2 regions of the Exiguobacterium sp. SH0S1 genome follow, and region 2 is predicted to be linked to the other one. Evidence: riboswitches for the same ligand, from Rfam matches in the RefSeq annotation. Region 2 holds a riboswitch; the other holds the start of a gene.
The links. Region 2 has a riboswitch for S-adenosylmethionine ahead of EVJ20_RS03780 (MetQ/NlpA family ABC transporter substrate-binding protein). Riboswitches for the same ligand answer to the same signal wherever they lie in the genome.
Positions count from the first base shown of each region.

Region 1: linked by a shared signal. The riboswitch ahead of EVJ20_RS10520 (Na+/H+ antiporter NhaC family protein) and the one ahead of EVJ20_RS03780 (MetQ/NlpA family ABC transporter substrate-binding protein) in region 2 are both predicted to bind S-adenosylmethionine.

Region 1 covers NZ_SJVC01000003.1:265,192-285,386, reverse strand. Annotated here, with positions in the region: gene pulA (type I pullulanase) at 1-1,517, opposite strand, end outside; gene EVJ20_RS10540 (YajQ family cyclic di-GMP-binding protein) at 1,587-2,078, shown strand; gene EVJ20_RS10535 (metallophosphoesterase family protein) at 2,075-2,653, shown strand; gene argS (arginine--tRNA ligase) at 2,694-4,376, opposite strand; T-box leader at 4,430-4,641, opposite strand; gene EVJ20_RS10525 (GGDEF domain-containing protein) at 4,798-6,477, shown strand; SAM riboswitch class I at 6,576-6,671, shown strand; gene EVJ20_RS10520 (Na+/H+ antiporter NhaC family protein) at 6,743-8,026, shown strand; gene EVJ20_RS10515 (TVP38/TMEM64 family protein) at 8,063-8,695, opposite strand; gene trhO (oxygen-dependent tRNA uridine(34) hydroxylase TrhO) at 8,919-9,860, shown strand; gene EVJ20_RS10505 (divergent PAP2 family protein) at 9,978-10,403, shown strand; gene EVJ20_RS10500 (PucR family transcriptional regulator) at 10,507-11,730, shown strand; gene ald (alanine dehydrogenase) at 11,862-12,992, shown strand; gene murB (UDP-N-acetylmuramate dehydrogenase) at 13,065-13,985, opposite strand; gene EVJ20_RS10485 (diacylglycerol/polyprenol kinase family protein) at 14,140-14,790, opposite strand; gene EVJ20_RS10480 (DUF1836 domain-containing protein) at 14,939-15,562, shown strand; gene EVJ20_RS10475 (hypothetical protein) at 15,637-16,116, opposite strand; gene EVJ20_RS10470 (restriction endonuclease) at 16,335-16,820, opposite strand; gene EVJ20_RS10465 (PAS domain-containing sensor histidine kinase) at 16,956-19,130, shown strand; gene EVJ20_RS10460 (SDR family oxidoreductase) at 19,127-20,195, shown strand, end outside.
Region 2 covers NZ_SJVC01000001.1:734,055-746,705, reverse strand. Annotated here, with positions in the region: gene EVJ20_RS03790 (aminotransferase class I/II-fold pyridoxal phosphate-dependent enzyme) at 1-1,024, shown strand, start outside; gene EVJ20_RS03785 (iron-containing alcohol dehydrogenase) at 1,021-2,037, shown strand; SAM riboswitch class I at 2,079-2,182, shown strand; gene EVJ20_RS03780 (MetQ/NlpA family ABC transporter substrate-binding protein) at 2,260-3,081, shown strand; gene EVJ20_RS03775 (methionine ABC transporter ATP-binding protein) at 3,091-4,125, shown strand; gene EVJ20_RS03770 (methionine ABC transporter permease) at 4,097-4,759, shown strand; gene EVJ20_RS03765 (Spx/MgsR family RNA polymerase-binding regulatory protein) at 4,790-5,185, opposite strand; gene EVJ20_RS03760 (DUF302 domain-containing protein) at 5,360-5,743, shown strand; gene EVJ20_RS03755 (hypothetical protein) at 5,848-7,149, shown strand; gene EVJ20_RS03750 (hypothetical protein) at 7,159-8,409, shown strand; gene EVJ20_RS03745 (methyl-accepting chemotaxis protein) at 8,777-9,682, shown strand; gene EVJ20_RS03740 (M48 family metallopeptidase) at 9,732-10,388, opposite strand; gene EVJ20_RS03735 (MalY/PatB family protein) at 10,506-11,678, shown strand; gene EVJ20_RS03730 (hypothetical protein) at 11,749-12,651, shown strand, end outside.

The sequences.
Region 1 (20,195 bases), on a different contig from region 2:
CCCGATTTGAAACTGTTCTCGTCCCCGTCTTTCGTGCGGAAAAACTCTTGACCGCTGTGAAGGAACGGAATGCCTTGACTGAGCAGGACGATCGTCGTCGCAAGACGATGACGGCGACGGCGCGTCGTCTCATTGTCGTCAGGACTAGCGGCGGCAAGTTTGTCCCAAAGCGTCAAGTTGTCATGGCATTCGACGTAGTTGACGACTTGGTTCGGCTCATCGGCGAAGCTTTGACTCGTGACCGCACCGGCGATCCCGCGCTTCACGTCAGCCGTCAGCTCGGCGTTGCCGCTGATCCAGCCCGGCAAGTCTTCGATGAACACGTCACCACGGATTCCGTCCCGGATTGCATCGTTGAACTGGGCGATACGTGGCATTTTATGGGCGTTGTGTTGGTTTGCCTTCTTACGAACTGCCAGTGGTGTATCGAGATCCCAGCCTTCTCCGGTGACGAGGATCGAGGGATCGATCCGGTCGAGTGCTTTGCGGACTTGGTTCATCGTCTTGACGTCATGCAGCCCCATCAAATCAAAGCGGAAGCCGTCGATCATGAACTCTTTGGCCCAATACGAGACACATTCGACGATCAGTTTGCGCATCATCGCCCGCTCTGACGCCGTATCGTTGCCGCACTCCGAGCCGTCGGCAAGCGTCCCGTCCTCGTTCAACCGATAGTAGTAGTCCGGCACGAACTGGCCGAGCGGTGTCGTCAAAGCGTCATACGTATGGTTGAACACGACGTCCATGATGACGCGGATCCCGCGGTCATGGAGCGCTTGAATCATCGCCTTCAATTCGAGGATACGGGCGGCCGGGTCATCCGCTGTCGAGGCGTACGAACCTTCGACCGCGAAATAATGGACCGGGTCATAGCCCCAGTTATAGTTCGACTCGCTTTCCCGCGACTCGTTGACCGAACCGTAGTCAAAGAACGGCATGAGTTGAAGGTGGGTCACGCCGAGCGCTGTGATGTAGTCGAGCGCTGTCGGGTATCCGTTTTTCGTCTTCGTGCCGGCCTCGGTCATCCCGAGGAATTTGCCACGGTGCATGACACCGCCATCCGGGTGGCTCGTCAAATCTCTCACATGTGCTTCATAAATGACCGCTTCTTGCGAAGAGTGGAAGAGCGGACGTTCTTTGATCCAATGGTCCGGGTTGATTGAAGACGGGTCGAGCAGGCAGCCCCGCTTCCCGTTGACGCCGACGACTTTCGCATACGGATCGAGGGATTCGATGCGTTTGCCGTCAACGATTGCCTCGAACACGTAAAACTGACCTTCGAATTGCGCCCGGTCAAGCTCGACCATCCATGTCCCTTTTTCGGCCCGTTCGAGCTCGATGCGATCAAACTTACGCGCCCGCGCCGTACGATAAAGCTTCACTGTCATTTGCTCGGCTACCGGCGACCACACCCGCAGACGGATGAGTTCACTTTTAAACGTCACCCCAAGGTCTTTTCCATGATATGCAACGTGATCCAAGTCTACATTTGTCTGTCTATCGATTGTATGTTCCATCGTTTCACTCCTTCACTGCTTCAAATCTGCTATCATTATAACAAAACCCATACAAAGGATGGATGAAACATGGCAAAAGACAATTCTTTTGATATCGTGTCAGAAATGAACCTCGAAGAAGTGAAAAACGCGATCCAAATCGCCGAAAAAGAAATTTTGAACCGTTACGACTTTAAAGGGTCGAAGAGTGAGATGTCACTCGATAACGGTGACCTTGTCCTCGTCTCAGATGACGATTACAAACTCGAACAGTTAAAAGACGTCATGATCTCGAAGTTGATCAAGCGCGGTGTGCCGACGAAAAACCTCGACTATCAAAAAATCGAACGCGCACTCGGCGGTACCGTCCGTCAACGTGTCAAGTTGAAGAGCGGAATCGACAAAGACGATGCCAAGAAGATCAACAACGCCATCAAAGAGTCGAAGTTGAAAGTGAAATCGCAAATTCAAGACGATCAAATTCGTGTGACGGCCAAGTCACGGGATGACCTACAAGCGGTCATGCAACTCGTCCGTGAGCTCGAGTTATCGGTCGATGCCCAGTTCACGAACTACCGATGAAACTCGCCATCATCAGTGACCCGCACGGTTCGTTTGATGATTTGAAAGCCGTCCTCAAGGCGGTCAGGCGCGAGACCGAGCACATCCTCTGCCTCGGCGACTTGTACGAGTGCCATATCGGCAAAAAACGGCGCAACGAACGGTTTCATGACGTCTCTGACGTCATGACGTTTGACGAGCAGTACGAGGCGCTCTTGACGTTCCCGAGCCTGCGCGGCAACCAAGAAGAACGGATTGACGAAGTGCTCATCGTGTCGCACCCTGTCAAGACCCGCATCTCATTATTGCCTGAACAGACGACACTCGATGAGGCGCTGTTCTTACATGGTCACCAAATCGAGTGGAGCGCCGACTGGGAGCCGATCGTCGAAAAAGGCAAGTACCCGCTCGTCTTCATCGGGCATAGTCATATTCCGGGCATCTACCGGAAAGGCCGCTCGATTCCCTGGGAAATCGGGACACCGTTCAAGTTGAAGAAGAAGCGCTACGTCATCAACGTCGGCGCCGTCATCTTCGACCGAGAATGGTGTCTGTATGATACGAAGACGCGAACAGTCACGCGGATGAAGGCGTGACACAACAAAAGGGACCTTTCGCAGGTCCCTTTTGTCGTATTTACATTTCTTCTGGAGCTTGGACACCGATTAAACGGAGTCCTTCCGTCAAGACGATCGTCACGGCTTTGACGAGCGCGAGACGCGATTGTTTGCCCGCATCTTCTTCAAGCACACGGACGTGGCCGTAATACTTGTTGAACGATTGCGCCAAGTCGAGGACATAACGGCTGATGATCGACGGCTCACGGCGCTCATGGGCACGCGTGATGACGTGTGGGAACGCGTTGAGCATCGTCACGACGCCCCACGTGTGGTCGTCGTCCGCACCTGCGAACGTCGCACCGTCGTAGTTGCCTTTACGGAGGAGCGAGTTCGCCCGTGCGTTCGTGTACTGCACGTAAGGTCCCGTCTCCCCTTCGAACTTGAGCATGCTGTCGAGGTCGAACTCGATGTTGTTGATGCGCTCATTCTTCAAATCGTGGAAGATGACGGCGCCGACGCCGACCATACGAGCCACGTTCTCTGCGTTTGGAAGCTCAGGGTTCTTCTGTTCGATGTTCGCTTGCGCTTTCTCGATCGCTTCTTTCAATACTTCTTCAAGTAGGACGATGCGGCCTTTACGTGTCGACATCTTCTTCCCTTCTTGCAAGATCAAGCCGAACGGTACGTGGTGCATGCCGTCGACGAAGTCGTAACCGAGCTTGCGGAGTACCGAGAACAACTGTTTGAAGTGGAGCGCCTGCTCGCCACCGACGACGTAGTTCGCTTGGACGAAGTTGTACGTCTCATGACGATAGACGGCCGCAGCCAAATCACGTGTCGCGTAAAGCGTCGCGCCGTCTTTCTTTGTGATCAGGCAAGGTGGCAAGTTCTCGTCTTCAAGCGAGACGACCATCGCCCCTTCACTCTCGACGAGCAGGTTCTTCTCTTCGAGCATGGCGACGATCCGGTCCATCTTGTCGTTGTAGAACGCTTCACCGTGGAAGCTGTCAAACTCGACACCGAGGAGATCGTATACTTTTTGGAACTCTTTGAGCGACTCGTCACGGAACCACGTCCACAGTTCGGTCGCTTCAACGTTACCGTCCTCGAGCTTTTTGAACCAAGCACGGCCCTCGTCTTCAAGCTCAGGTTGGGTTTTCGCTTCTTCATGGAAGTGAACGTATAGCTTTAAGAGCTCAGCGATCGGATTTGCCCGGACCGCTTCTTCATCGCCCCACTTCTTATAAGCGACCATGAGTTTCCCGAATTGTGTACCCCAGTCACCGAGATGGTTGACACCGACGACGTTATAGCCGTTTTTGCGAGCGATCTGGTTGATGGCGTTACCGATGACCGTCGAGCGCAAGTGCCCCATCGAGAACGGTTTGGCGATGTTCGGTGATGAGAAGTCCGTGACAATCGTCTCGTTGCGTGTTGCATGCGTCGCGTAATCCGCTTGCTCGTCGAGAACCACGTTAATGATTTCCTGCGAGACGACGCCACGGCTCAAGAAGACGTTCACGTATGGACCGGCCGCTTCAACTTTTGTGAACAGTTCGTCGTTCAATTCACCGGCGATGTCAGTCGCAATCATGACCGGCGCTTTCCGGTACGCCTTGGCGAGTTGGAAGCATGGGAACGCGAGATCCCCGTGTGCCTCATGTTTTGGTTTTTCAATCAATGCCTCAATCTGGTCGAGCGTGAGTTCGTCACCGATGACACGTGACAGAGCCTCCGCATACTTGCGTTCATAACTCATGTAAATTTCCTCCTTCAAATCTAGTCATAAAAAAAACGCCCTTTGCACAGATGCAAAGAGACGGGTTGGCCCGCGGTACCACTCTTCTTGCCTGTTTTACACAGACCACTTTAACGGTGATAACGGGGGGCCCCCGGCTACGCCTACTCGCTTCGGATAGCATCTCAAAAGTGCGTTTCGCGATGTTTGTCAGCCTAGGCTCTCACCAATCCCTAGGTCGCTTTGTTGACTAAACGATCGTTACTCTCTTTTTCATCGACTTTCGTCTATGTGGTTGAAAAGCAACTTCATTATAGAGGATATTTGATGTAGACTCAATGCTAGAATTCAGCCATTATGATGAATAGGCAGGACTTGGGCGCAACCGTGCCGAATCTCCTACCATACATATGAGAAGACTTTTCCCACACAGGAGGGAACTATGAATCATTTTCGCAAAATGTCCGTCCTCGGTTGGAGCATTTGGAGTTTGATCGTTTTACTGACCATCACCTTGTTTACAACCGGTGTTCTTGATATTCCGGCGATCGAGCCGCTTCCGTTCATCTTGATCGCGCTGCTCGTCGTCATTTTCCAAATGGACTCGATTGAACGAAAAGGCATTTATTTCACGTTTTCAGAAAGTATCGTCCTCATCATCTTTTTATTCTTTGATTTTGAGACGGCGCTCCTCGTCAACCAAATCGGACTTCTCGTCTTTCAGTTCGCCAACCTAAAACCGCGCGTCGCGCTCCGCCGCTTTCGGTTCACTTATCCTTGGAACGCGATCACGTCATTTTTAGAAATCGCCATCCCGGCAAGTGTTTACTTGGCCCTCGGAGGTGAAACTGGTCTTGGCTTCTATTCGCAGGATTCGTTCGTTCCGCTCGTCGGTCTGATCATTGCCATAATTTTGAACACGGTCGTCCAGAAGTATCAAGTCGGCTGGTGGTTCCGCGTCGATATCCCGGTCCGTGATTTTTTGAGCATCGCGTTTTACACGTACATCGTCAGTTTGGTCTTCATCTTCGCCGCGTCGTTCTTCCGTGAGACGAACTTGCTCGTCGTCAGCAGCATCGCGGCCGCCCTCACGTTCTTTATTAAGCGGTTGATGATTCAAAAAGGGCGCCAAGACGCGTTCAAGTCATTGATCGAACAGTACGATGAAGCGAAAGAGGCCGTCTCCCTATCTCAAAGCGAGGCCCAGGCGATTGAAGTGTTCTTGAGTCAATGTGAGCGCCTCAACCAATATGATAAAGGGTTTGTCGAGTTCGTCCTGTTCGACCGAACGCTCTATTTCGATTTGTTGACGCGACAGCCGATCGACCGTCCACTCGTCTTCGACTTGATGGAAGCGCGCCATCCACACGCCAAGTCTGTCGATTATGAGATGCGCTTCGAATGGGACGCAGCGTTGTCAGATGCGTTTCATGACGATTACCACAGCTTCATCTCAGTCCAGTCAGAAGAGATTGACGGGATTCGCACACGTATCGTCATGATTGGTGAACACGTCTATGGCTATCCCCCCATCATTCAAAACGAGATGGTAAAACTGTTGAAATCGTTCAACCGAACGATCAGCCGATGCCACGAGCGCGACCGCCTATACACGGAAAGCCGCACCGATAGCTTGACGCTGCTCGCCAATGCGCGCGCGTTCTACGAGTATGGGATTCAACAAATCTCGGACGGCTCGATGTACCCGATCTCGGTCGCGATGCTCGACATCGACTTCTTTAAAAAAATCAATGACACGCACGGTCACCAAGTCGGAGACAGCGTGCTCCAAGAGTTCGGGCGGCGAATCCGGCAAATGCTCCGGACCGATGACTTTGCGGCCCGTTACGGGGGCGAGGAGTTCATCTTGCTGCTCAATCATTGCGACGTCGACCAAGCCGTCGATATCGCCGAACGGATTCGGCAGAAAATTGAAGATAAGCCGTTCCGTGTCGATGGGGTCGATATTCCCGTGACCGCCTCGATCGGTGTCGATACGATTCAAGCGTTCGGCGACAAACGGCTTGACGATACGATCCGTAACGCTGACCGGGCCCTTTACGTCGGCGGCAAGTACGCCGGTCGTAACCGCGTCGCCCATTACAACTTTTTGACGACATGACTTCCCCCCGCGTCCACTGGCGCAGGGGGATTTCTGTTGACAACCCGATTTGAAACAGGTACGTTAGGAAACGTGTCTAACAACTACATCATGACGACTTTTTATCAAGAGAGACGGAGGGACTGGCCCTTAGATGTCTCGGCAGCGGGTAACCTGTGCCAAATCCAGCGAGCGTTCTGCTCGAAAGATGAAAAGGGTGTCTCTTACAGAGAGAGCCTTTTTCGGAAGGCTCTTTTTTTCTATTCTTTGAAATGAGGTGAATCGATTGGAACAACCAACAGCTAACAAATGGGCGCTCTTGCCCTTGCTCGTCTTCCTCGTCTTCTTCATCGGGGCGGGTATTTATTATGGCGACTTTTACAAGTTCCCGGTGCTGATCGCGGCGTTGATCGCTTTAATTGTCGCTGCGATGATGACGAAAGGAAGCGTCACTCAGACCGTTGAGCGCATCGCCCAAGGTGCCGGTAATCCAGGCATCTTGATCATGATATTCATCTTCCTGCTCGCCGGTGCGTTCTCGAGCGTCGCCGGTGCAATCGGTGCGATTGACGCGACGGTCAATGCGGCCTTGACGTTCCTGCCACCGTCACTCTTACTGAGCGGACTGTTCGTCATCGCCGCTTTCATCTCGATGGCGATGGGCACATCGACCGGTACGATTGCCGCGCTCGCCCCGATCGCGCTCGGCATCCATCAAGAGAGCGGGGTCAATATCGCGATCGCGGCCGCGGCCGTTGTCGGCGGGGCCATGTTCGGAGACAATTTGTCGTTCATCTCGGATACGACAATCGCCGCCGTCCGGACACAACGGACGAACATGCGCGACAAGTTCCGGACCAACTTTTGGATCGTGCTCCCGGCCGCAATCATCACGACCGTCCTGTTAGCCGTTCTCTCAAGCGGAGAGTCGACGATTGAAGTGGCCGCGTTCGAATGGTACAAGTTGATTCCGTATCTCGCCGTCATCGTCCTCGCCTTGACCGGACTGAACGTCATCCTCGTTTTGCTCGGCGGCATCGCGCTCGCTGGCATCATCGGGCTGATTGACGGAAGCTTGGCCGTCACGTCTTACGTCACGGCGATGGCCGACGGCATGATGGGCATGGCCGAGATCTCGCTCTTGACATTATTCATGGGCGGACTCGTCGGACTCATCTCGCATAACGGTGGACTCACCTATTTACGAGACGCACTCACGTCACGGATTCAACGCCGGGCTGGTGCGGAATGGAGCATCGCCGGGCTCGTCAGTGCGACGAACGTCGCGACGGCGAACAATACGATCTCGATTCTCGTAGCAGGCCCGCTTGCCGCGAATATCGCCGATACGTATGACATCGAACGGAAAAAGTCAGCGAGCGTACTCGACATCTTCTCGTGCGGGGTACAAGGACTTCTGCCTTACGGGGCGCAGCTCCTCATCGCCGCCGAGTTGACGAACACGGCGTCCCCCGCCCTCGTCCCGTATATGTTCTATCCGTTCCTCCTGTTCATTTGCGGAGGCTTGGCGATCGTCTTCAACTTCCCACGTTTCAAAAAAACCAACTAAGCAAAAATCCTCGAAGGCGGTCGCCTTCGAGGATTTTTATGTTCTCGCTTCACGTTTACGTTTGAGCTCTTCGTTCCGTTTTTTGAAAGCGCGCCGTTTGAGAAGTTCTTCGAGACCCCGGCTGATCGCCCACAATACGAGCAAGAGCAAACCGAGCATCGACAAGCGGAACGGGCTTTGGATGAACTCTTGCCACTGATCACCGATGACCGAGAAGATGACGACGACGAGCAGTTTCCCGAATCCGGCCGCCAATACGAACGTCCGGAGCGGCATTTGAATCAAGGCGAGTAAGTACGTGATCAAACTGACCGGGATGAACGGCAACGAATATAAGAATCCGAGCGAGATTGGACTCATATGGTTGATGCGATCGAGCCAATAGACACCCTGTTTATGTTTTTCGAGCCAACGCGTCATCGGTTTGCGGAACACGTATCGGACGGCGGCGAACACGAGGAGCGTCCCTGCCAAACTGCCGATCCATGACAAGAGCACACCGAGCCAGAAGCCATACGTGGCCGCGTTCGCCGAGATGATCAAGACGAGCGGGAGGAACGGGAAAATCGCTTCTAGGAACGGGGCCCCAAGTCCAGCCCAAGGACCTCCCGGCAGTCCTTGGAGCCATTCGATGATGTTCAATATATATTGTTGGAGTGATGTGAGCATTTCAGTTTCCACCTTCGGCTTTCGTTACTACCTTTTACCCGAATTCGTTCAAGAGGACGCATCCCCCTGCCCTCCTCAAAAAAAAATAAAAAGTATTTGCGAAATTTCACTGTGATATCTATCATATAATAATGGACTTGTGGTTGCAGGCAAGTTCATTCGTCGAACGACACAACCCAACGTTCGTTTTCCTGCAAAAAACTGAACACAGGGGAGCAATAACATGGAAACAAAACCAATGCGGGTCTTACTGTACTATAAGTACGTCAACATCGAGGACCCAGAAACACTGACACAACAACACCTCAAGTATTGTAAGGACCTCGGGATCAAAGGACGTATCTTGATTTCTTCCGAAGGAATCAACGGGACGTGCTCGGGCACTTGGGAACAAACCGAACAGTACATGAACGACTTGAAAGCCGATCCATACTTCAGCGACATCGAGTTCAAAATCGATGAAGTCGAAGAGCATGCTTTCAAGAAAATCTTTGTCCGTCACAAACAAGAGCTCGTGACGTGGCGCTTTGATGGCGAGTTCGACGTGCCTAAACAACACGGTGCGTATCTCGAACCGGAAGAATGGAAAGAGATGATGAATCGCGATGATGTCGTCATCCTCGACGTTCGTAACAACTACGAGTACGATCTTGGTCACTTCAAAAATGCGATCAAAATCGACGTAGAGGCTTCTCGTTACATGCCAGACTGGCTCGAGGAGAACAAAGACCTCTACGAAGGGAAAACACTTCTCACGTACTGTACCGGAGGCGTCCGTTGCGAGAAATTTACCGCATATATGCGTGACCAAGGTCACGACAACATTTTCCACTTAAAAGGCGGCGTCGCCATGTACGGCAAAGACGAAGCAACACAAGGGGAAAACTGGGACGGCGAGCTTTACGTCTTTGACGAGCGCATCAACGTCCCAGTCAACACGGTCAATCCGTCAGTCGTTTCAACGTGCATGCACTGTGGAACGAAGACGGTCCGTTACGTTAATTGTGCCAACCCGGAGTGCAATGCCCAACACTTCTGTTGTGAAGAGTGTGAACCCAAACAGATGCGTTCATGCTCGAAAGAGTGTCAGGAGCATCCACGCAACCGCTATATCATCGAGAATATTGCGGAACAACTTCAAGAGACTGAAGGCGTCGTCGGGTAACAAAAATCGACCGAATAGCGTCGCGGGCAAATGCCCGCGACGCTATTTTTGACAGAAACTTTACGTCTAGCGCGGCATGGAATCGGGTATAGTGTAGATACTATTGTCAGACAGGAAGTGACTGAATTGCTCTTTAACGAACCGTTACTCGCCGCAATACTGGCCTGGTTTATCGCCCAGGCGGCCAAACTTGTGACCGAACTCATTCGAACACGTGACTTTGAACTTGAAATTATGTTCGCCTCAGGCGGAATGCCAAGCTCCCACACCTCGACCGTCGTCGCGCTCGCGACCGCGATCGGCCGGGCTGAAGGCCTCGACTCAAGCATGTTCGCCCTCGCGCTCACGTTCGCGACGATCGTCATGTACGACGCGACCGGCGTCCGTCAAGCCGTTGGTTTCCAAGCCCGTCTATTGAACGACTATTTTAAAGGGATCAAGCACGACACGCCGATCTTGAACGAACTCGTCGGCCATACACCGTACCAAGTCATCGTCGGCGCATTGCTCGGCCTCGTCGTCGGACTATTTTTCCCAATGTAAACGATACACATGTCCAGGCATGTCGGTCCCCTCTCAAAAACTGTCCATCTTTTTGTGAACTTTCACAACAGAGACGGTATAGTGATAAAGAGGAGGAATCGACATGCCTTTTTTACAGAAATCATATGAATCACTCGACACGCTCGCCGAAGCGATCGGGCAAGCGATCCGCGCACCGATCACGATCGAAAATCGCCACCATCAGCTACTCGCCTATAGCACGCATCCCGACTCGACCGACCCGGCTAGGATTGCGACCATCATCGGCCGTCGCGTCCCGGAAGCCGTCATCGAAGATTTGTGGGAAAGCGGTATCCTGCAAGAGCTGATCGACCGAGACGAGCCTGTCGTCATCCCAGCCCGGATGGCCATCGGTCTAGGCGAGCGCGCCGCCGTCGTCATCAAGCAGCAAGAAGACGTGCTCGGCTACATTTGGAGCCTGGCCCGGACGACCCCTTTCTCCGAGCAGGAGCTCACCGTCTTGAAGGAAGGGGCAAGTATCGCCAAGAAACTGCTCATGACGATCGCCATGCACGAACGTCGCATCGATGCCGAACTCGAGCGTTTCTTTTTAGAAGTGCTCGCTTCGCCATACCTCGCTTCCGCACATCGGGAACGCTTGAACGAACTTGCCCCGATTGCCGTCGCGAGTCGCCTGACGATCATCGACTGCTTGCAGCCGATCACTCCGCAATTCGCTGAGCGGTTATTTTATGCGCTTGCGACACAAGAAGCGATCGAGGTCGTCCTCCACGCTATCGACGGCCAACAACTGCTCGTCTGGCATTATATGAAGTCCGAGCTGTCTGAAGAAGAGGGCGCCCTCCTCCAGTGGGCCGGTCGCTTCGAGACCCAGCTGCAAGACAAGTTCACTGACGCCGAACCTCGCCTCGGGATTAGCGGGCGTTTCTTCGAAAGCGATACGCTCTATGCCGCGACCGAGGAAGCAAGACGGGTCACATCGCTACGCCGGAAGTTCCCGTTCGAGCTCGCTAGTGCCCGGGCGTTCGAACAAATTGGCATCTATCAACTCGTCCCCGATTTGTCCAGACGAATCGGCCTGCGCCTCGAGACGCACCCGACGATCGAACGGTTGCAGGCGTATGACCAAGTCCACCGCACCGAACTCGTGACGACGCTTGAATGGTATTTCTATTTTGACGGGAACGTCAAACGAGTCGCCGCCCACCTCCATATCCATCCGAACACGGTCTTGTATCGGATTCGACGGATCGAAGAACTGACGAGCATCACCCAAGTCTCGCTCCCGGAACGGGCCGCTATTTATTTAGCGATCAAGGCCGGACAATATCGTCAAGACGACTGATCCCCACTTTGTGAAAAATCACAAAGTGGGGGTTGTCGCTTTTAGAATCCATGCTAAAGACAGCGATTTCACTTGGGTCTATACTAGAGGTGTGAACAAATTGTGTCAGCAGATAGAAAGGGGAATTACACATGAAAATCGGGGTACTGAAAGAGATTAAAAATAACGAAAACCGCGTCGCGTTGACGCCGATGGGTGCATCAGTCTTGACGGAACTCGGACACGAGGTGCTCGTCGAGACGGGAGCCGGCATCGGGAGCGGCTTCACGAATATGGAGTACATCGACGCTGGGGCAAGCATCGTCGATTCAGCACAGGACGTTTGGGGAGACGTTGAACTCGCCTTGAAAGTAAAAGAGCCACAGCCGTCAGAGTATCAATATTTCCGTTCAGACCTTACGCTCTTCACGTATTTACATTTAGCGGCCGAACCTGAACTCACGAAAGCGCTCGTCGATTCAGGCATGACCGCCATCGCCTACGAGACGGTCGAAGTCGACCGCACGCTTCCGCTACTCACACCGATGAGCGAAGTCGCAGGACGGATGGCTGCTCAAATCGGGGCGCAAATTTTAGAAAAACCGCATGGCGGCAAAGGGATCCTCTTGTCAGGTCTTCCTGGAGTGCCTCGTGCGAACGTCACCGTCATCGGGGGCGGTGTCGTCGGGATGAACGCGGCCCGCATCGCGATTGGTCTCGGAGCCAACGTGACAATCATGGACATCAGCCCGGCTCGTCTCCGCCAAATCGACGACCAGTTCGGGAACACGATCAACACGCTCATCTCGAACCGCTATAATATCGCGAAGCAAGTCGCCGAAAGCGACCTCGTCATCGGTGCCGTCCTCATCCCGGGCGCGAAAGCACCTAAGCTCGTCACGAAAGAGATGGTGCAACAAATGTCACCGGGGTCCGTCATCGTTGATGTCGCCATCGACCAAGGTGGGATCTGTGAGACGATCGATCATATTACGACGCATGACGCACCGACGTACGAACGCTACGGTGTGCAGCACTATGCCGTCGCCAACATGCCAGGGGCGGTCCCGCGCACGTCGACGCTCGGTTTGACGAACGCGACGATGCCTTATATCGTCGAGTGCGCTCAAAAAGGAATCTTCCCGGCGCTTCGCGAAAATGCAGCGCTCCTCAAAGGGTTGAACGTCATCGACGGTACGGTCACATACGAAGCCGTCGCCCGTGACCTCGGCTACACGTTCGTACCGGCCTCTGAAGCCGTCACGAAGCAGCTCCACGCGTAATCGAACACATCCGAAATATGCGGACAGAAAGACGCCCGAACGGAAAATCCCGTTCGGGCGTCTTTCGTATGTTTATGCGTTTTCAACGGCGATGTCTTCACCGATGATTTTCACCTCAGGTTCAAGTTCAATCTCAAACTTCTGTTTGACCGTCGCTTGGACGTGACGAATGAGCGAGATGTACTCAGTCGCTGTTGCCTGATTGATATTGACGATGAAACCCGCGTGCTTGAGTGATACTTCCGCCCCGCCGATGCGCTTGCCTTGCAGTCCGCAATCTTGAATCAGTTTGCCGGCAAAGTAACCAGGCGGGCGCTTGAACACACTGCCGCATGACGGATATTCAAGTGGCTGTTTCGATTCACGCTTATGCGTCAAATCGTCCATCACGTCTTTGATCGCTTCATAACCGAGCGGATCGAGTTCGAACGTCGCCTCTAAGACGATCAATCCTTCTTTCGAAACTCGGCTCGTTCGATAATCGAGGTCAAGCTCATCTTTTGAGAGCGTGAGTAGTTCGCCGTCTGGCGTCAAAACGACCGCACTCGCAATCACATCTTTCGTCTCGCCGCCGTAGGCACCCGCGTTCATATAGACAGCGCCTCCGACCGTTCCCGGAATACCGCATGCGAACTCCAGTCCAGACAGCTCTTCAGTGAGCGCCTGGCGCGACACGTCGATGATGGCCGCTCCTGCTTGGGCGATGATTCGGTTGCCGTCACGGCGAATCGTGTTCAACTCGTTCAAGTTCAAGACGATGCCACGCAGGCCGCCGTCTCGAACGATCAAGTTGGAACCGAAACCGAGAATCATGAATGGTACGTTTTCGCGATGGGCGAGCTCAAGGACGGCTTGAACTTCTTCGTACGTGTGTGGGGCCACGAAATAATCCGCTTTCCCGCCCAGTTTTGTATATGTGTGTGCTGACAGCGGCTCGTCTTGCTTGAAGCGCTCGGCCGGGATGATTGTGAGTAGTTGGTCTAAAAAGCTCATGCGTTGCCTCAATCCTTTACGGTCTATTTTATTAGTGCCGCAAGCGAAAAAGTTCGCCTCGGACACGTTGCTGAATGGTTTCAGTACGAAACACAGTATACAAATGTTTACCGAGAGTGACAAGCAACGTTTTCTTTACAATCTAGCAAATGGTTTACAACAATAATGATGTCGCGACGGCTACGACAATCGGGATTGTGAAATTATCCCAATCTCGATACGAAATCGCTTCTGTTAGCGTCGCTATGATGGAAATGATAAACCCATAAGTTACCACTTGCCACATCGGAATATCTTTCCACAAAAACAATAAAAAGAGTACCGCGTACGAACTTAAGAACATGGCCATGCTGCCTTGGAACGATCGCTTTTGCCCATACAGGTCATAGATCACCGTCCCGTATTTGCGTCCAATGAGGGCTGCTAAGCCGTCTCCCCATGCCAATACGAGCGAGCCCGCTAAAAAGGCGAGCGGTTCCGTCTCGAAAAAGAAGAACAAGATGACGAGGAGTGCGATCGGGTAATAGACGGTCCCGAGCGACTTCCGCTCGGTCTGATGGACCGGAGACGGGCTCTTATATAGAAGCCACGCGTTTGCGAACGTAAAGAAAACGAGCGGTATGGCGGCGATGTACCATGTGTCCATCAACCAGACGGCGAGCAATGACCAATGCCCGACCGCAATATGTACGCTCTTTCGAATTGTCTCATCCGTCCAGCCGAGGCGCTTGCCAATCTGTTCGAGACCGACGAGAAACACCAGGACAATGACGATGGACAGAATAGAACTGACCCATTCATTCATCCTTGGACCACCTTTATGTGCGATTTTTATACGTATTCATTATACCTTAATCAGGCCAGAACCTAGCTTCCTTTTCAAACATTTGGTAGAATGAGGTCAAATGACTGTATAGCCCGCGAACGAAGTCGGCTATAGAAAGGATGCCTGTATGCGCGATGCAATTTCGATTCAAACGTTGGCTGATTGCCTTCACTATATGCGGGTTGGTGACGTCGATCGGGCCATCTCACTTTTTCCTGAAGAGGTGCGTGAGCATTTCCCGAAAGAGCTTCGTAAAATCCATTTGTTTCATATTGAAAAGAACGGATTGTCGATCAATCAAATCGTGGCCTTGGCCAACACACTGACCGGAGAACATTTGTCCGCGACGACGATTCAAAACTGGACGAAACGCGAAGTTCGCAAAATCATCGGTGTCCCTCGGGTCGGCAAAAAATATTCACTGCAACAGGCTGCGATCATTTATTTGCTAGACGACTTGAAGCATTTGTTTTCGCTCGAAGAGACGAGCTCGCTGCTCGCACTCATCTTCAACAATCCCGACCGCGACGAGGACGACCTCATCTCCCCGATCGACTTCTACCGCTTGTACGCGGAGTATGCCAAGTCGACGAGCCCGATCGAGATGTTAGATACTCGTGCGAAGCGTTCGATCGAGAAGATGGGACACACCCATCCGAACATCATGCACGTCCTGAAGCTTTGTTTGTACGCGCACCGCGTGACGACACTCGAGCTCGAGGCCAAACACTATTTAAGCCGCTTCATTTGAGCCGATCAAATGAAGCTTTTTTTGTGGAACGCAAAAAAAACACCAGTCGCAGTGACTGGTGTTCGTCATATTGGTTAGACTGACATGGCGACCGGCATCCGTGATTTGACCGTCAACGTCTTCAAAACTGACAACAACTCGAACATCGAGAGCTGATCCGCCTCTTTCGTCAAACAGAAAGAATCGTCATCTTGTTTGCGAAGTTCCGCCACAAGTTTTCCAGCTTTATCGCGAACACTGAACTTGTAGCGTTCGACATCGTATTGAATCGTGTAGAGACCACGTTCATAGACGTTGTATTCACACTTTTTCCCGAATAACGAGAACTTGTCTTTCAATTGACCAATCGCTTGCCCGTCGTGGTTCATGACGACCCACTTTTGACAGTTTGGGATGTACTTCCCGTGAGCGATTTGTCGACCGGACAAGTTGTGCACTTGAACACTGCCCTCCGTGTCGCGGTGAACAGATCCGATTGCATCATTTGTTTCGTCATAAATGGTCGCCTCGCCTTGCGTAAAGACACAACCTTTTACATAAATTAATTTGCGCACCGCTTTTTCCTCCTACTACGTTCCAACCTCGATTTTTGTGTTTGTTCGGTTGGTCATTCTGTGAAACCCCAATTTAGTTTCTAGTAGTCGTGTTTCTCTGTTCAACTACTACATATTTCATATGACGAAGATGATTATTGCACCGTTTGAGGAAAAAGACAACCCCTTTTTCTTCGACACAATCCGCCAGTCTGTCAAAGCTGTGAACAGGCGCCACTTTAGCGCTTAAATCCAGCCTGTTTGAGCAGCTGTTCGAGCTCTGTTCTTGCAATCAGACGAACTTGATTTGGTTCGGCGAGTTCGTATGCACTATCCGTATAGGACGAGTTCGTGACGACCCATCCTTCGTTCGCCCCGTAGTATGGAACGGACGCGGCTACTTGCTGGACCGCTTCGAGTCCGACAACTTTTTCATAGCGTTTTGCTTGGACCGCGATCGACCAGCCGTCCGACGTTTCAAGGAGCAAATCCGCCCCGAAATCACGTGACGCCGGCGTGACCGTCACGGTGTACCCGAGCGCTGTGAACACTTCTTCTAAAAACAGCTCAAACTCACGGCCGTCCATTCGATCAATCCGATCAATCGTCGACAGGCGCATCCGCCAGATGAGCCAAGCAATCCCGAGAGCGAGCACCGTGACGACGCTCCACATCGGTGCTTCAAACCACCATAATCCGATGGCGATCAATAGGCTAAGCGCCATTCCTTTCACGTCAATCGTCCTCCCTACCTTTTCTTTTATTTACTTTACCGAATCAATGCAGGAAAACAAAGGGTCTTCTGTCGAATGTATTCCAAATGTACCCGTTTGATATAAAGAAGGAGGGATCAAACGTTAATGGAGAAAAGGATGTATCTCCAAAACGAACTGCTGCACGCTTTACCTTACGGCGTCGCGCTGATTACGAAGGACGGTACGATCGTTCAGGCGAATCGTCCGTTCATGGAGCAGTTTCCTGAAGACTTACAGACGAAAACGAATATTTTCCACATGGTCAACCAGTCACCTCTCACCATGGAATTGTCGCGCCGGATGGAGCAAGGACTTCCTTGGATATACGAGATGCCGACGATTCGCGTCCATGCGATCCCATATGAACATATATATATTCTCTCCATCGAGCCGCTCCCGCTCGACACGCGGGTCACGGTCCAACATAACGCCTTTGAGGCGATGATGCATACCGAGCTCGACATGGCGATGATCATGACAGATGCCAATCTGCTCATCAATCGCTTCAATAAAGGAGCGACCGAGCTGTTCGGCTATCAACCTCACGAAGTGCTCTATGAGATGACACCGTTCGCCTTGTTCGAGTCGCGAGAACTGAGTGAGAAGCGAACGCATTATCAAGACGAGACGGAGCGCTTGTTGTCGTTCGAACAGATGCTGCGCGTCGCACTCGATCGTGGAGACCGAGAATGGAAGTTTCAGCGTAAAGATCGTACCCATTTTGTCGGCAAACTGTTCATGCAGCCGGTCTATGAACACAATCAAATCATCGGCTTCTTTTTCTTCGTCTTTGATGTCAGCCCTGAAATCGCGCTCAAAGGCGAACTGCTCCATAAAGAGCAGCGTTACCGCATGTTTGCTGAGTCCGTGATTGAAGCTGTCCTGTTTCACGAAGGGGGAACGATTCTTGACGCGAACAAGGCAGCCGAAACGATTTTCCGTATCCCGGCCGAGGACATGGTCGGACGCCAAACGATCGAATTTATCGCGGAAGGCTACCGGGCCGATGTCCTCAGACGGGTCCGTAATCACATTCAAACCCCTTACGAAGTCATCGGACGGCGCGAGGACGGTACCTTTTTAGAGATGGAAGTCTATCCGAAAGAAGTGACGTTCCAAGGCCAGACGCTCCGCGTCGCCGTCATGCGCGATATTAGTGACCGTAAAAAAGTCGAGCGCATGCTTGAACGAGAGAAAAATGCGATTGCTCGTCAGCGCGACATCATCCAATCGATTCTGCAAGCATCGAACGAGGCGTTCGTCTTGACCGAATCGAACGGTAGTGTCCTGTTCATGAACGTGCATGCCCGGCGCTTACTCGACCTGCCCGGCATCGCTCCGAACAAGATGCAGGAACGCATCCCGCTCCTGACGACATTCCGGGGCCGTGATCGCACTGAAATGTTAAAGAAAATCGACCTCTTGCTCGACGGGTCGGCTCGTGAAGTGTCGCTCCGTTTTTCGATTCCGCAACCGAACGATCGCGACGAACAGTATTATGAGATGTACGGAACCGGCATGGACACAAAACGGCAGATTGGGATGGATAGTGGCTTTTTGTTCGTCTTCCGCAACCGGACCGAAGAAGAGCGGATGGACCAAATCAAAAACGAGTTGGTCAGCACCGTCTCACACGAGTTGAGAACGCCATTATCTTCTTTATCAGGATACATCGAATTGATGCTGACACGTGACTTGTCGAAGGACAAGCGCGAACGTTATTTAAAGACGATGGCGAAAGAAGCGAAGCGGTTGACGGACTTGTTGAACGACTTCCTTGATATTCAGCGCATGGAAGATGGCAATCAAGAGTATAAACAAGACCGCTTCGTCCTGAACGAGCTCGTCCGTGAAGTCGTCGAACGCTTCCGCGAGACGACTGACCACTCGATTCATTTCGATGATGCCGACGAGTTGCTCGTTCTCATCGCCGACAAAGACCGGATCGAGCAAGTCATCATCAACTTGCTTTCAAACGCCATCAAGTACTCACCTCACAGTCATGAGATTGAAGTTCGCGTCCGGAAAGAGCACAAGCAAGCCCACGTGTCCGTCCAAGATTTTGGAATCGGGATTCCCGAGCACGCGTTTGAAGAACTGTTCAAAAAATTCTACCGTGTCGACAACTCAGATACGCGTCAAATCGGAGGCACCGGCCTCGGGTTGTCAATCTGTAAGGAGATCATCGAGTCGCACGGCGGCAGCATCGAAGTCGAGTCGAGCGTAGGCGTTGGCTCGACGTTCACGTTCACGTTAGATGTAGCGGAGGAGACGTCATGAATCAATATGCCTTTACCGGTTTCCCAGGATTTTTAGCAGGAAAGCTGATTACCCATCTCGCGACATTGCCAGATCAGATTGGAACGATCTATGCGCTCCATTTACCGGCACAACGACCAGAAGCGCTCGCTTTGAAACAAGAACTGTTAGCCACGACTTCGCTTCAAGACGAGCAGTTAGTGCTTGTTGAAGCCGATATCACACTCCCGGAAGTCATTCTCGACCCGATCATGCGGTCGGTCATCGAACGGGAAGTGAATTATATCTTCCACTTAGCGGCCGCTTATGACTTGAGCATCCCGTATGACGTCGGCTACCGAGTCAACTTGCTCGGGACGAAGCATATGACGGCGTTCGCCAAACGGGCAAAACATTTAAAGCGATACGTCTACTTTAGTACCGCCTACGTCTCCGGACGCCGCCAAGGGACCGTCTATGAGAACGAGCTATGGCATCGGGTCCAGTTTAAAAACCATTACGAGGCTACGAAGTATGAAGCGGAAGCCATCGTCTCCCGTGAACTCGGCTCGATACCCGCGACGATCATCCGTCCCGGTATCGTCATCGGTCATAGCAAGACCGGAGAGACGAAAAAATTCGATGGCGTCTACTTCGTGTTGAAGTTGATGGACCAGTTGCGTCAAGCGGCGCCGCTCCCGTATATCGGACGGCAAAACATCGAAGTGAACCTCGTACCGTATGACTACGTGGTCGAAGCGACTGCTTATCTCGCCCACGCCCCAGTCGGTCTAAAGCGCACGTTCCATTTGACCGACCCGTTCCCGCATGGGGCTCGGGAAGTGTACCGTATGATCCATGAAGCGATGTTTGGTCGCTCGCCTCGCGGAACGATTCCCCATTTCGCCGCAGAAACCGGATTTTCCGCTTTGCAGCTATCGGAACGATATGGGGTTCCAAAAGAACTGCTCGCCTATTTTAAGCATCAAGTCCATTTCGACACGACGCAGACGCTCCGAGCGTTAAACGGGACCGGCATCGTTTGCCCGGATTTACAAGACTACTTGCCTGACATCGTCGCTTATTACAACACACACAAAGAGGCTG
Region 2 (12,651 bases):
CGAGGCGCTGCAGACGGCCCTGCTCGACCCGGCGACGCACCAATACGGACCGTTCCGGGGACAGACGCGCCTGAAGCAAGCGGTCGCGACGTTCTACCAGACCGAATACGGCGTCGCGCTCGATGCCGAGACCGAAGTGGCCATCTTGATCGGCAGCAAGTCGGGACTCATCACGCTCCCGCAATGTGTGCTCGAGCCAGGTGACGGCATGTTGCTACCGAACCCGGGCTATCCGGACTACATCTCGGGGGCACGTCTCGCCGGAGCGGTCGTCCACGACCTCGTCCTCCGGGAAGAGAACGGCTATCTTCCTGATTACGAGACGCTCGATCCGCAGGGGGCGCGACTCATGTATTTGAACTACCCGAGCAATCCGACCGGCGCCGTCGCGTCGCCCGCGTTCTTTGACGACACGGTCCGGTTCGCGAATAAGCATGACCTCATGGTCGTCCACGACTTCGCCTACGGCAGCATCGGTTTCGACGGTCACGTCCCGCCGAGCTTCCTGCAGGCGCCTGGAGCGAAAGACATCGGCATCGAGGTGTATACGATGTCGAAGGCGTTCAACATGTCCGGCTGGCGGGTCGCTTTCGCCGTCGGCAACCGCGACATCATCGAGGCGATCAACACGTATCAAGACCACGTCCATGTGAGCGTGTTCTCGGCCATCCAAGAGGCGGCCATCGCCGCGCTCGAGTCGCCACGTTCGCTCCGGGACGACTTGTCACGGTTGTATGAGGCCCGCCGCGACCGGCTCGTCGACGGGTTACGTCAGGCCGGATGGGACATCACGGCCCCGAGTGGCTCGTTCTTCGTCTGGGCGAAAGTGCCGGACGGGGACGCAAAATCGTTCTCGTATAAGCTGCTCCACGAGGCAGGGGTCGCCGTGACGCCGGGCTATTTCTTCGGCTCAGAAGGCGAGCGGTACGTCCGGTTCGGGCTCGTCTCCGCCGAGCCGAAGATCGACGAGGCCGTCGAGCGGATCGAGAAACTGTTCGCGACGTATGAAGAGGTCCGGGCATGATCCGCCAAGCCGTGCTCGAGTACGACCATGCGGATGACGCGCTCGAGCGGCTCGATGAATTGATCGCTGGCCGTCGTGCTCACGTGCTGCGCGGGCAGAACGGTTTTGACGTCGTCAAGCGTGTCCTGCCAGCGATCACTGCCTATCCGACATCGCTGTTCCGTGGCGAATGCACGGACGCCGAGGTCGAACGGCTCCGTTTGAAGGATGTGGACGTCCTCCTTGCCGTCGGTGGGGGCAAGCTCGTCGACACGGCGAAACTCGTCGCTTACCGGCAAGGTGTCCCGCTGATCGTCATCCCGACGCTCGCCTCGAACTGTGCCGCCTTCACGCCGCTCAGCGTCATCTATGACGAGCAGGGAGCCTATGACCGCTACGACGTGTTCCGCGTCGTCATCGAGCGGGTCATCGTCGACGCAAGGGTCGTGACCGACTCGCCGTACGACTACTTCCGGGCCGGCGTCATCGACACGGTCGCCAAGTTTTACGAGGCCCGCTATTTGAGCGGCGACAGTTCGCCTGATGCCGGCGTCAATACCGGTCTCGCCTTGGCCAAGCAATGCGGCCGGCTCGTCGAACTCGACTTGAGTGAGTCCAGTTTCACCGCGTATGGGCCAGAGACCCGGTTCGCGGTCGATCACACCCTTGCCGTCGGCGGTGCCGTCGGTGGTTTCGGGGACGCCGGGACACGCGTAGCCGTCGCCCACGCCGTTCACAACGCGCTCAGCCGCTTCGAGTCGACCCACCCGTTCTTACATGGCGACAAGGTCGGATTCGGACTCCTTGTCCAAGAACGGTTGCGTGGCTCGTCTGACGCCCCATATTTAGAGGCGTGGCTCGCCAGGATCGGCGCGCCGACGTCACTTGAGACGCTCGGACTCGTTCCGGCCGACATCCCGCAACTGGTCGACGCGGTCCGGGCCGAGACCGAATTGCAACGTTCACCCGTCCCGCTCGATATTGACTATTTGAAAATAATTTTTGAAAATTTAGTATTTTCTGTTTACAAATAAAATAATTAAAAGTAAGATGATAACAATTAAATAAGACCGATAGCTTATCAAGAGTGGTGGAGGGACTGGCCCTATGAAACCCGGCAACCAGATCGTAATGATCATGGTGCTAATTCCAACAGACGAAACGTCTGGGAGATGAGCGTGTCCGACTGTCTTTGACTTGTCGTGCCCGCCACTCTTTATGAGTAGCGGGCTTTTATTTTGGAGGAGGAATCATTCATGAACATCAAACAGAAAACAGTACTCGCAGGAACATCTCTACTCGCGGCCATCGCCTTGTCGGCGTGCGGCCAATCGGACGCGAGCGAATCGCTCAGCACAGAATCCCTCACGATCGGCGTGACAGGCGGACCGCACCAGCAGATCGCCGAGAAAGTAAAAGAACTCGCGGCCGAGGATGGCCTCGAGCTCGACATCAAGGTGTTCAACGACTACAACACGCCGAACACCGCACTCGACGAAGGCAGTCTCGACGTGAACAGTTACCAGACGCTGTCGTTCCTCGAGCTGCAGAAGGCGGACAAAGGCTATAAGATTGACGACGTGTTCAAGACGGTCGCTTTCCCGATGGGGCTCTATTCGGACAAGCTGACGGACATCAAGGAGTTGAAGGAGGGCGATAAAGTCGCCGTCCCGAACGACCCGGCGAACGAACTTCGGGCGCTGCGCCTGTATGAGACGGCCGGACTCATCACCTTGAAAGAAGGATTGACGGACAAGGCGACGAAACGTGACATCGCTGAGAACCCGCTCAACCTCGAATTCATCGAGCTCGAGGCGTCACAGCTCCCGACCCAGCTCCCGGAAGTCGCGCTCGCGGCCATCAACACGAACTTCGCGATGGGTGCCGGCCTATCGATCAATGAGGACGCCTTGTTCCATGAAGACACGGTCGACAACCCGTACCCGAACTACGTCGTCGTCCGTACCGACAACAAAGACGATGAAGTCGTCGAGACACTCAAATCTTACTACCACTCGGACGAGGTCCGGACGTTCATCGAAGAGACGTTCGACGGCTCGATCGTCCCGGCGTTTTAAGGAGGCACTATGATCGCACTCAAACAGATCTCAAAAACGTTCACGGTAAACAAAGGGACCGTCACGGCACTCGACGATGTCTCGCTGACGATTGAAAAGGGCGAAATCTTCGGCATCATCGGTCGGAGCGGCGCTGGCAAGAGCACGCTCATCCGCATGATCAATCTGCTCGAACGGCCGACGTCAGGTCAAGTCGAGATCGAGGGACAAGACATCACGACGCTCGACAAAAAAGGGTTATCAAAGCTCCGTCACCGCATCGGGATGATCTTCCAGCACTATAACCTGCTGAAGACGGCGACCGTCGAAGACAACGTCGCCATCCCGCTCCGCCTAGAAGGACTCGATAAACGCTCGATCAGCGAGCGGGTCGACAAGTATCTCGATATCGTCGGACTGACCGATCACCGTAAACATTACCCGGAGCAACTCTCCGGCGGCCAGAAACAGCGCGTCGCCATCGCTCGGGCCTTGGCGCACGAGCCGGACATCCTGCTCAGTGACGAGGCGACGAGCGCGCTCGACCCGGAGACGACCGAGTCGATCCTCGATCTGTTGCTCGAGATCAACCGCGAGCTCGGGCTGACGATCTTCTTGATCACCCATGAGATGGAAGTCATCGAGCGCATCTGTGACCGGGTCGCCGTCATCGACGCCGGCAAGATCGTCGAGGAAGGGGACGTCCTCGACGTCTTCTCGGACCCGCAACATCCGACGACGCGCCGCTTCTTGAAAGCGAACCTCGACGTCCCGAAAGAAGTCGTCGACGTGTTGAGCTCGCACGGGACGCTCGTCAACTTGTCGTTCATCGGTCACCAGACCGAACAGGCCGTCCTCGCCGAGTTGACGAAACGGTTCGGCCTGCTGCCGAACATCATCGGGGGCGGGATCAAAAAGCTGAAAGGCGGTCTCGTCGGCAACTTGCTCGTCCATCTCGACGGGGACCAGGCACAGACCGACCAAGCCGTCCGCTACCTTGAAGCGAGCGGCGTCAAAGTGAAGGAGGTGACGAACCATGCTGCAGTTTTGGGAAAATTGGGGTGACTTGATTTGGACGGGCACGATCCAGACGCTGACGATGACCGGCATCGCGCTCGTCATCTCGACACTGATCGGCTTGCCGCTCGGGACGCTCCTCGTCTTGACGCGGCCGAATGGACGGCTCGCGAACCGTTACTTTTACGGGGCATTGTCGAGCGTGATCAACGTCGTCCGCTCGATCCCGTTCATCATTCTGCTATTCTTCATCTTGCCGTTCACCCGTTTCATCATGGGGACGACGATCGGCGTCCAAGGCGTGCTGTTGCCGCTCATCGTCTTCACGGCGCCATACATCGCCCGTTTGATGGAGTCGGCACTGCTCGAAGTCGATCGCGGCGTCGTCGAGGCGTACGAGGCGATGGGCATCTCGACGCGTAAGATCATCTGGTACGTATTGATCCGTGAGGCGCGGTCGTCGATCGTGCTCGGTCTGACGATCGCGACGATCGGTCTGATCGGTGCGACGGCGATGGCGGGTCTCGTCGGTGCGGGTGGACTCGGCGATATCGCCTATCAGTACGGGCATCTCCGGTTCGAGCCGGAAGTCATGTACGTGACGATCTTCGTCTTGATCCTGCTCGTGCAGTCGATCCAATCATTCGGCAACCGCTTGGCGGCCCGTCTAAAGAAAGCCTGACAAAAGAGCGTCGCAAAATTTGCGGCGCTCTTACTGTTTGTCTAATAGTCGTTTCAAGTCGGCGATCCGGTTATGCCGCGGGATGAACGTCCGGATCTCTTTCTCGCTGAACCCGATCTGGATCCGGTTGTCATCGACGACGATCGGACTCTTCAAGATCTGCGGATGCGTCGCGACAAAACTGTACAGTTCGCGGAGCGACATCTCGTCGAGCTGGTCGGCCGCTTGTTTGTAGACACTTTTTTGGACAGACAAGAGATCGGTCGTCCCGTTTTCGGTGAGCCGGAGCATCTCCTTGAACTCGGTGAACGACATTCCTTGGTCGGTCAATTTCTTCTCGATGAACGGGATATTCTGTTCGCGTAACCAATCGAGCGTCTTGCGGGAAGAACTGCAGCTTGTATGCGTGAATACGGTGACCGTCACGACAACCACTTCTCCTTTTCCTAAGGTTGGATTACTTTATTGTCTCTCGATTATACGGGTTCGGCGTAGAATATGTTTCAAATCACATATACTTTTTTCGAAATCGTCGGAACGATTCGTTTCAAGCGAGTTCGGGTACATGACGAGAGAGACAACAAACAAGGAGGGGCTTACATGTTTGATTATACGGTGAAGACGGATCAGTCGGTCGAAGCAGTGGTCGAAAAGTTGAAAGCGACGCTCAAGGACGAATCGTTCGGCGTGCTGTGGGATTTCGACTTGAGTGATACGCTCAAAGAGAAAGGTGAAGCCATCGACGGGGACTATCGTATCCTCGAAGTGTGCAACCCGAAAGAGGCCAAGAAAGTCATCACGGCGCACCGTGAGGGCGGCTACTTCCTGCCGTGCAAGCTCGCCGTCTTCACGAAAGACGGGGCGACCCACGTCGGCATGCCGAAACCGACGAAACTGATCGAATTGATCGAGGACGAGTCGCTCCAGTCCATCGCACTGGATGTCGAGACGAGACTGACACGCGCCATCGATAACAGCATCTAATCGATTCATCGCACCCGTCCAATTTCATGGGCGGGTTTTTCATACCCTCTCCAAAGTAATATAATGGTAAAATTGGAGATAATAAAATTCAAGGGGCGGATAATTTGAAAAAGTTAGTCGGTTTACTTGTAATATCCACGAGCTTGTTGGCCGGGTGTGGTGAAGAGAAACAAGACGTCGTGAAATTGTCGTATGTCGACGCCCATTGGACCGTCAGCAAATACTCACTAGAACAACCAGTGGTGCTCGAATCGGCCGGTGAGACGCTCGCGGCCTGCACTGGGGACTTGACGACCGAGTTGAAGGGTGACCTGACTGTGTTCGATACGGTCGTGGCGAGCCGCCATCCGATGACGGACACGGGTTGGGAATATGGATTTAAAGCCGTGACATACATACAAGGGGACGAAAATTATGCGATGTGTCGGGATATGGCCTCACCACATTATTCAGTGGAAATGGTCGATGCATTCCCGGAGTTCGTCGATTTGACTGCGGGTCATTCGATTCGGCACTATCCGTCTGTCCGTCCAGCAGACGAAGCCGCTCGCCTCGCCGTGCAAAATGCTGATGAATTGACAGAGGCCGGGAATGAAATCGAGCCGTTTCCCGATACGGTCATGGCGTTTTCTCCTGCGATCCACGGAGAGATCGAATTGACCGTCGGGGATCGGCCGAGCCAATTCCCTTTGTTCGCGTTCGAACCGATGATGGCGGATGTGGAAGATGTCAAATTAGCCATTGGCTATGATTCGCGTGACGCCAAACCATACGTGTTATTACTACTTGCTGACCTTTACGTTTCGGTCAGTCCGTTACATACAATCAATGATCCAACGAAAGAAGAACCGACGTATGACGACCTCGTCGTCAAGAGACTCCCGCTTGACACGGAACTCGTGCCGAATAAGACCTATCCGTTATATGAGTTCAGTTACACCCGCGACGGAGAAGGGGTGACCGAGACAGCAAGCATCACATATCGTGCCGCAAAGCTGTTGTCCACTGATGAACGAAAGACGCTCGAGACACACCCTGACGAGGAGTATATGCCGATTGTGACCGGGCCGCTCGTGTATCTCCATCAGGAACCGTTTGACAACGAATCGACAGTATCCTATCCCGCTGTGTTGCGTGCGGCCGGCAACGAGATGGATGATCTGATTCAAGCAATCGATTCCGCCGAGCCGACGAAACGTGTAGGCGATCAGGGCGACTATCCGCTTCTAACGATCGTCGACGGGCTCAAAGGTCAGGAATTCAAGGTGACTTATAAACAGCGATCGAAGAAACTGGATATCTACGTGACGGACCAATCTACTGAGGAAACGTATAAACTGACGAGCGAAGGGGCGGAGACGTTCTTGTCCTACTTCCCCGACTTGAAGAAGAAACCGAAGAATTGAGGTGAACTGATGAAAAAGTTCGGATTAGGAATCGGTCTATCGCTAATCGTTTTGGCCGCAGGATGCGTCCGGGACCAAGAAGTAGTCCGATATGATATTGTCGAGGCCCATTGGACGGCAGAGCACATCACACTCGACCTTGAAGTGCAGGCAATCAAGGCAAAGGACGTGTTGACCTATTGTGAACAAGGCGAGTTACTCAACGACATCGAGGAGGACCATCTATCCTTGCTTGGCGTGACGTTTGCAAGCCGAATGCCGTTCACTGAGCCCGATACTGAAACATACGCCTTCAATGAGGCATCGTTCGTCGAAGGTGATGCCGTTTACGCGCTGTGTAAGTCGGACCATGTCGAGGGATATCGGGCGGTCAAGCTGGAGGAAAGACCGGAGTTTTTGAAAGACGAGACCGCACGCGAGATCTCGTTGCTACCTAGCGTAGTAAGCGGGACAGAAGAAATTCGGGAAAGGTTATCACGGGAAGAAGCGATCCATTCTTACAGGCAAGACCTCACCATTCGACCGTTCATGAACAGTCTTTATACGATCTCGCCCGGTTTCAACGGGTCCATCGAGTTTGGAATCGGGGACGACGGGGTCTTCACACCGTATTTAGATTTTGCTCCTTACGTGGTCAGGGAGGACACTCATGTTGCGTTAGGATATGGCACGAAGACGAAGACGCCATACATGTTAATGTCGAGTGACGGGATTCACTATGGACAGCATTCGTTGAACGATGGCGAATTACTGGACGGAGTCGACAACTTAAGTGTCCGGACGCTTCTTGAAGGCGGTACGCTCGAACCGCTCGAACCGTTTCCGTTATACGAATTAACCTACGAGTCAAACGGTCAAAAGATGACGAAGACGATCTCGATTCGATTCAAACCGAATCCATTCATCACGGAGCCGACCGATACCGATGCCGTCTCGATCGGTTATGTCCATAAATACCCGTACCATCCCAGTGTCCCGTTTTACTATCCGGACGCAGTCAGCACCGAGGGGCAAGGCTATGAACGATTGACCGAGGCGCTCGAGACGGGGACACCTTCGACCAAGAATGGGGAAGCGGGAGAGTACATGTATTTGACGCTGCTGAAAGGAAATCGTGGTCAACAGTTCGAGTTGAGTTACCACAAACGTTCGCAGAAAGTTGATGTCTTCGTGAAAGATATGAACACGGACGAACAGTTCAAGTTGTCGAGTGAAGGTGCGAAAATATTCCATGAAATTTTTCCCGGTGCAGTGGAGTAAGCAGAGCGTTTGGTTTGATGAGACTTCGGCTGCAGCGACGATTGGCGGTGTCGATGAATCCGACAGTCGCACGCAACTGACCGAAGAATCGACAACTATGTAGAAGCAAATCTTTTTACAAGATCAGCACCGTCATTTTCACGAAAAGGTCGAATGGGACTCCTGTAAACGAGGAGTTCTTTTTTTGCGATTCATTGTCTGATAACCTGTGATGAAGTTGGTAAATACTTCAAACTCAAGATATTGACTTACTGTTAAAAACGGCGCTAGTCAGGACTTTTATCACAAGTTACACTTGAACTCGATTGTACTAACAAAGGAAAAATGTCCTGAAATAACTCAAATTATAAAGGTGGGAATTATCGGAATGATTGAAACGAGAGATGTCAGCCTATCGTCACCAGACGTGCTTCGCGCCATCGAAGCGAACATGGCGATGATTCGATTTGACCGCCAGCGCCGTGTCGTCGATGTGAACGACGCCTTCGCCAAGGCGATGAAATACAAACGCGACGAGATGATCGGGATGCAGCACCATCTGTTCTGTACGCCGAACTTCGTCAACAGTACGGACTATCAAGCGTTTTGGAACAAGTTGTTCGACGGGTTCAGCTCGGCCGACAAGATCGAGCGCGTCGACGCCCGGGGCGACTCGATTTGGCTCGAGGCGACGTATATGCCAATCTATGAGGGGGATGACGTCATCGGTGTCGTCAAGATCGCCTCGGACATCACCGAGCGGCAACAGACGATCGAACGATACGCCCGCACGTTCCGTGATATGGCCGAGAATCTTGATGACCGGGCCCGCCGTGGCATGGAGGAGAGCCTACATTTGAAGCGGACGATCGAGCGGCTCGAGTCGGACGCATCGGTAAACTTGAAGACGCTCGGCAACCTTCAAGACCAAGCGGCAGAGATCACGAAAATCGCCAGCACGATCAAAGAGATCGCGGCCCAGACGAACCTGTTGTCACTGAACGCCGCCATCGAGGCGGCGCGGGCAGGTGAACACGGCCTCGGCTTCAACGTCGTCGCGACCGAGGTCCGTAACTTGTCTCGTCTCGTCGAGCGCGCCGTCATCGAGGTCCGGGCCAACACCGAGGGGATGAACAAAGAGCTCGCCTCGATCGTCGACGGCGTCTCACGATCGAACGAAGACATTAATGCGAGTGTCAACATCATGGAAGCGACGCTCGAACGCTTCGGGAAGATCGAGCAGTCGGCCCAGTCATTGAACGGGACGGCCGAACAGTTCACTTCGGCGATCTGACGAAAAAACCAATTGAAGGAACCGCCACCGTCGTCGGTGGCGAGTCCGCTCAATTGGTTTTTTTGACGACGAGCGTATGACCGTGTTGTTTCAACCAGGCCATCGCACCATCGACGTCCGGATAAACAGAGGATAAAGTCGACCAAAACGATTTGGAGTGGTCGAAATGGACGAGATGCGTCCACTCATGGGCGATGACGTAATCCATCACCTCAACCGGGGCGAGCATGAGCCGGACGTTGATCGAGATCGTTCCGCGCGAGCTGCACGAGCCCCAGCGCGTCTTTTGATGGCCGATGCGGATGCGCGCGGCGCTCACCCCGAGCAGACGTTCATAGTGGGGCGCCCGCCCGGTGACATAAGTGAGCGCCTCGTCGCGGAGCCACGCCTCGTATGCGGCCCCTATCCTGGACTCGTCCCACCGGTCCGGGCAACGGAAAGCTGTCCCGTCGTAGTCGAAGGCGTCAACGGTGTTCGTGCGCACGAGCGGCACGGTCTCACCTCGATAACGGAGCCGGTCGTTCGGCAATGACGGGGCTTTAGGTAATGCCGCGAGCCGGTCGTTTATCCAGTCCGCATGCTCGCGTAAGATCGTCTCGACGACCCGGTTCGACAGTCGGGCCGGGATGCGGAGCTCGATCCCTTCGGCCGTTATGTAGAAAGCCGCTTTCTTTCGCCGTTTATGGCGGATGATACTTACGCTCATCGTTGTCACCTCCAAACACTGTTCTCGGTCGATTATAGCCGACGTCTCGAAAATCCGCCACGCTTTTGACGACCAGTTGCTTCAATTTTTGTTACAGTAGGGACAGGAGGGATCACTATGAAATCAATCTTACATCAACCGCTTGACCGGGTCGGCACCGACTCGGTGAAATGGGACGGCCTCGAGCGCTGGTTCCATGTGAAGTCTGACGTACTGCCGCTCTGGGTGGCCGATATCGATATCCGGACGGCACCTTCGATCTCGGAAGCGCTCGCGGCGCGTGCGGCGACCGGAGAGTTCGGCTATACGATGTTCGCGAAAGAAGCCCAGGAAGCCGTCAGCTCTTGGTACGGGCGGAGACACGGACTCGACGTCACCCCCGAACATGTGTTGTTCTCGAGCGGGGTCGTGCCCGGACTGACCCACATCGTCGAGGCGTTGACGAAGGAAGGGGACGGGATCGTCATCCAATCACCGGTCTATCCACCATTCCATGAACTCGTGACCGGGTTGAAACGCGTTGTGCGTGACGCCCCGCTCAAACAAGTCGATGGCAAGTATGAGATGGATTTTGACGCCCTCGAACACGCAATGCGACAGGCGAAACTGTTTTTGCTCTGTTCACCGCATAATCCGGTCGGTCGCGTCTGGACAGAGTCCGAGCTCGCGCGCGTCGTCGAGTTGGCGAGAACGTACGACGTCATCATCGTCGCAGACGAGATCCATGCCGATTTGACGTATCCGTCGCAGCACCATACGGCGATCAATCGACTCGACGACCGGGTCATCACGGTGAGCGCCCCGTCGAAGGCGTTCAACATCGCCGGCCTGTTCGCGTCGTACATCATCTGTCCGGATGACGCCTGGCGCAAACGGATCATCCAAGTCCAAAACAAACACCACGTCCTACCGACACCGTTCGCCAATACGGCCATCATCGCCGCCTACACAGACGTCCGGGCGGAACGATGGCTCGACCAGCTGACGGCCGAGCTCGAGGAACAAGCCACCTATGTCGTCGAGCGCCTGAATGCCGAGTTACCCCGGCTGACGTGCTTCATGCCGGAGGCGAGTTACTTGTTATGGATCGATTTCGCCGCGCTCGGCCTTGAGCCCGAAGCTCGGAAGAAATGGCTCCACGAGGAGGTGCGGGTCTTCTTGTCACCGGGTGTTCCGTTCGGGGCGTCGGCGTCGATGTTCGAGCGTCTCAACTTCGGTACATCCCGGACGATCGTTGACGAGGCGCTCGGACGGATCAAGACCCATTCCGATGGAAAAGCGTTTGTATGAAACGAGAAACGGGAAAAATTTCAGAACGAGTCAGTCAAGATGACGTGGCGACAGAAAGCGAGTGAGGCAGATGGAGACGATCAATTGGAAGAAGAAGATGGAGGAGCAGCTGAGGCGTAGCGGGTTTACGCTAGAGGTTGAGAATATGGCCAACATCGGAATGACGGAGATCCACGCGTCCTCGTCGCCGTTGATCTCTTATCCGCTCCGCATCCGGCTGTATGTGCGCATGGGCTGGCTCATGTGTACCGTCGATGCGACGACGGTCGACCGGAGCGAGGACCACCCGCTGTTCGAGCGGATGATCGCAGCGGTGTTCGAACGGATCGTCCGGCATCTCTACCACGCCTACGACTTCCACGTCTTGACCTATATCGGGAACACCGGCAACTATATCGCCCCGAAAGACTCGGATACGGGGGAGATCGTCCGGTTGCTCGCCCAAATCTGGAACGACCGCTCGTACTTGCATCTCGAGACGTATGAGGAGTTCCCGGCGCTATATGTGACGCCGCCTTGGGCGCATCAGGCGTACGCCATCGAGAGCACGGACGACGAGTGGATCATCTACGCGGGGCGCAGCGGCCGTCAAGCGACCGACTACCGGGCCGATGGGGTCGAACTGCGCCCCCACCGTCTCGCCGAAGGGGACCTGTTCTTTCCGGTCGACCGGATCTCGAAACAGCACGGACCGTTGGCGCTCGCCGAATGGCTCCGGCTCGAGCGCAGGGAAGTCGAAGACTTCATGCTCGCGTTCATGCGAACGATCCGGAAGTTCGACCCGTCGTTCGGGTTCGCCTGGGGCGGGACGGACACGTTCTTCCACGGCGTACCGGTCGAACCGTACGCCCAAGTGCTTCGGCTCGAGAGCGGGAAGCGCCGTTATCGGGTCATGAACAACTCGGCGAAGCGGCTGTTCGCGGTCGCCGACGACCCGGTCGTCTGTCTGAAAGAAGTCGAGCAGACGTTGCGC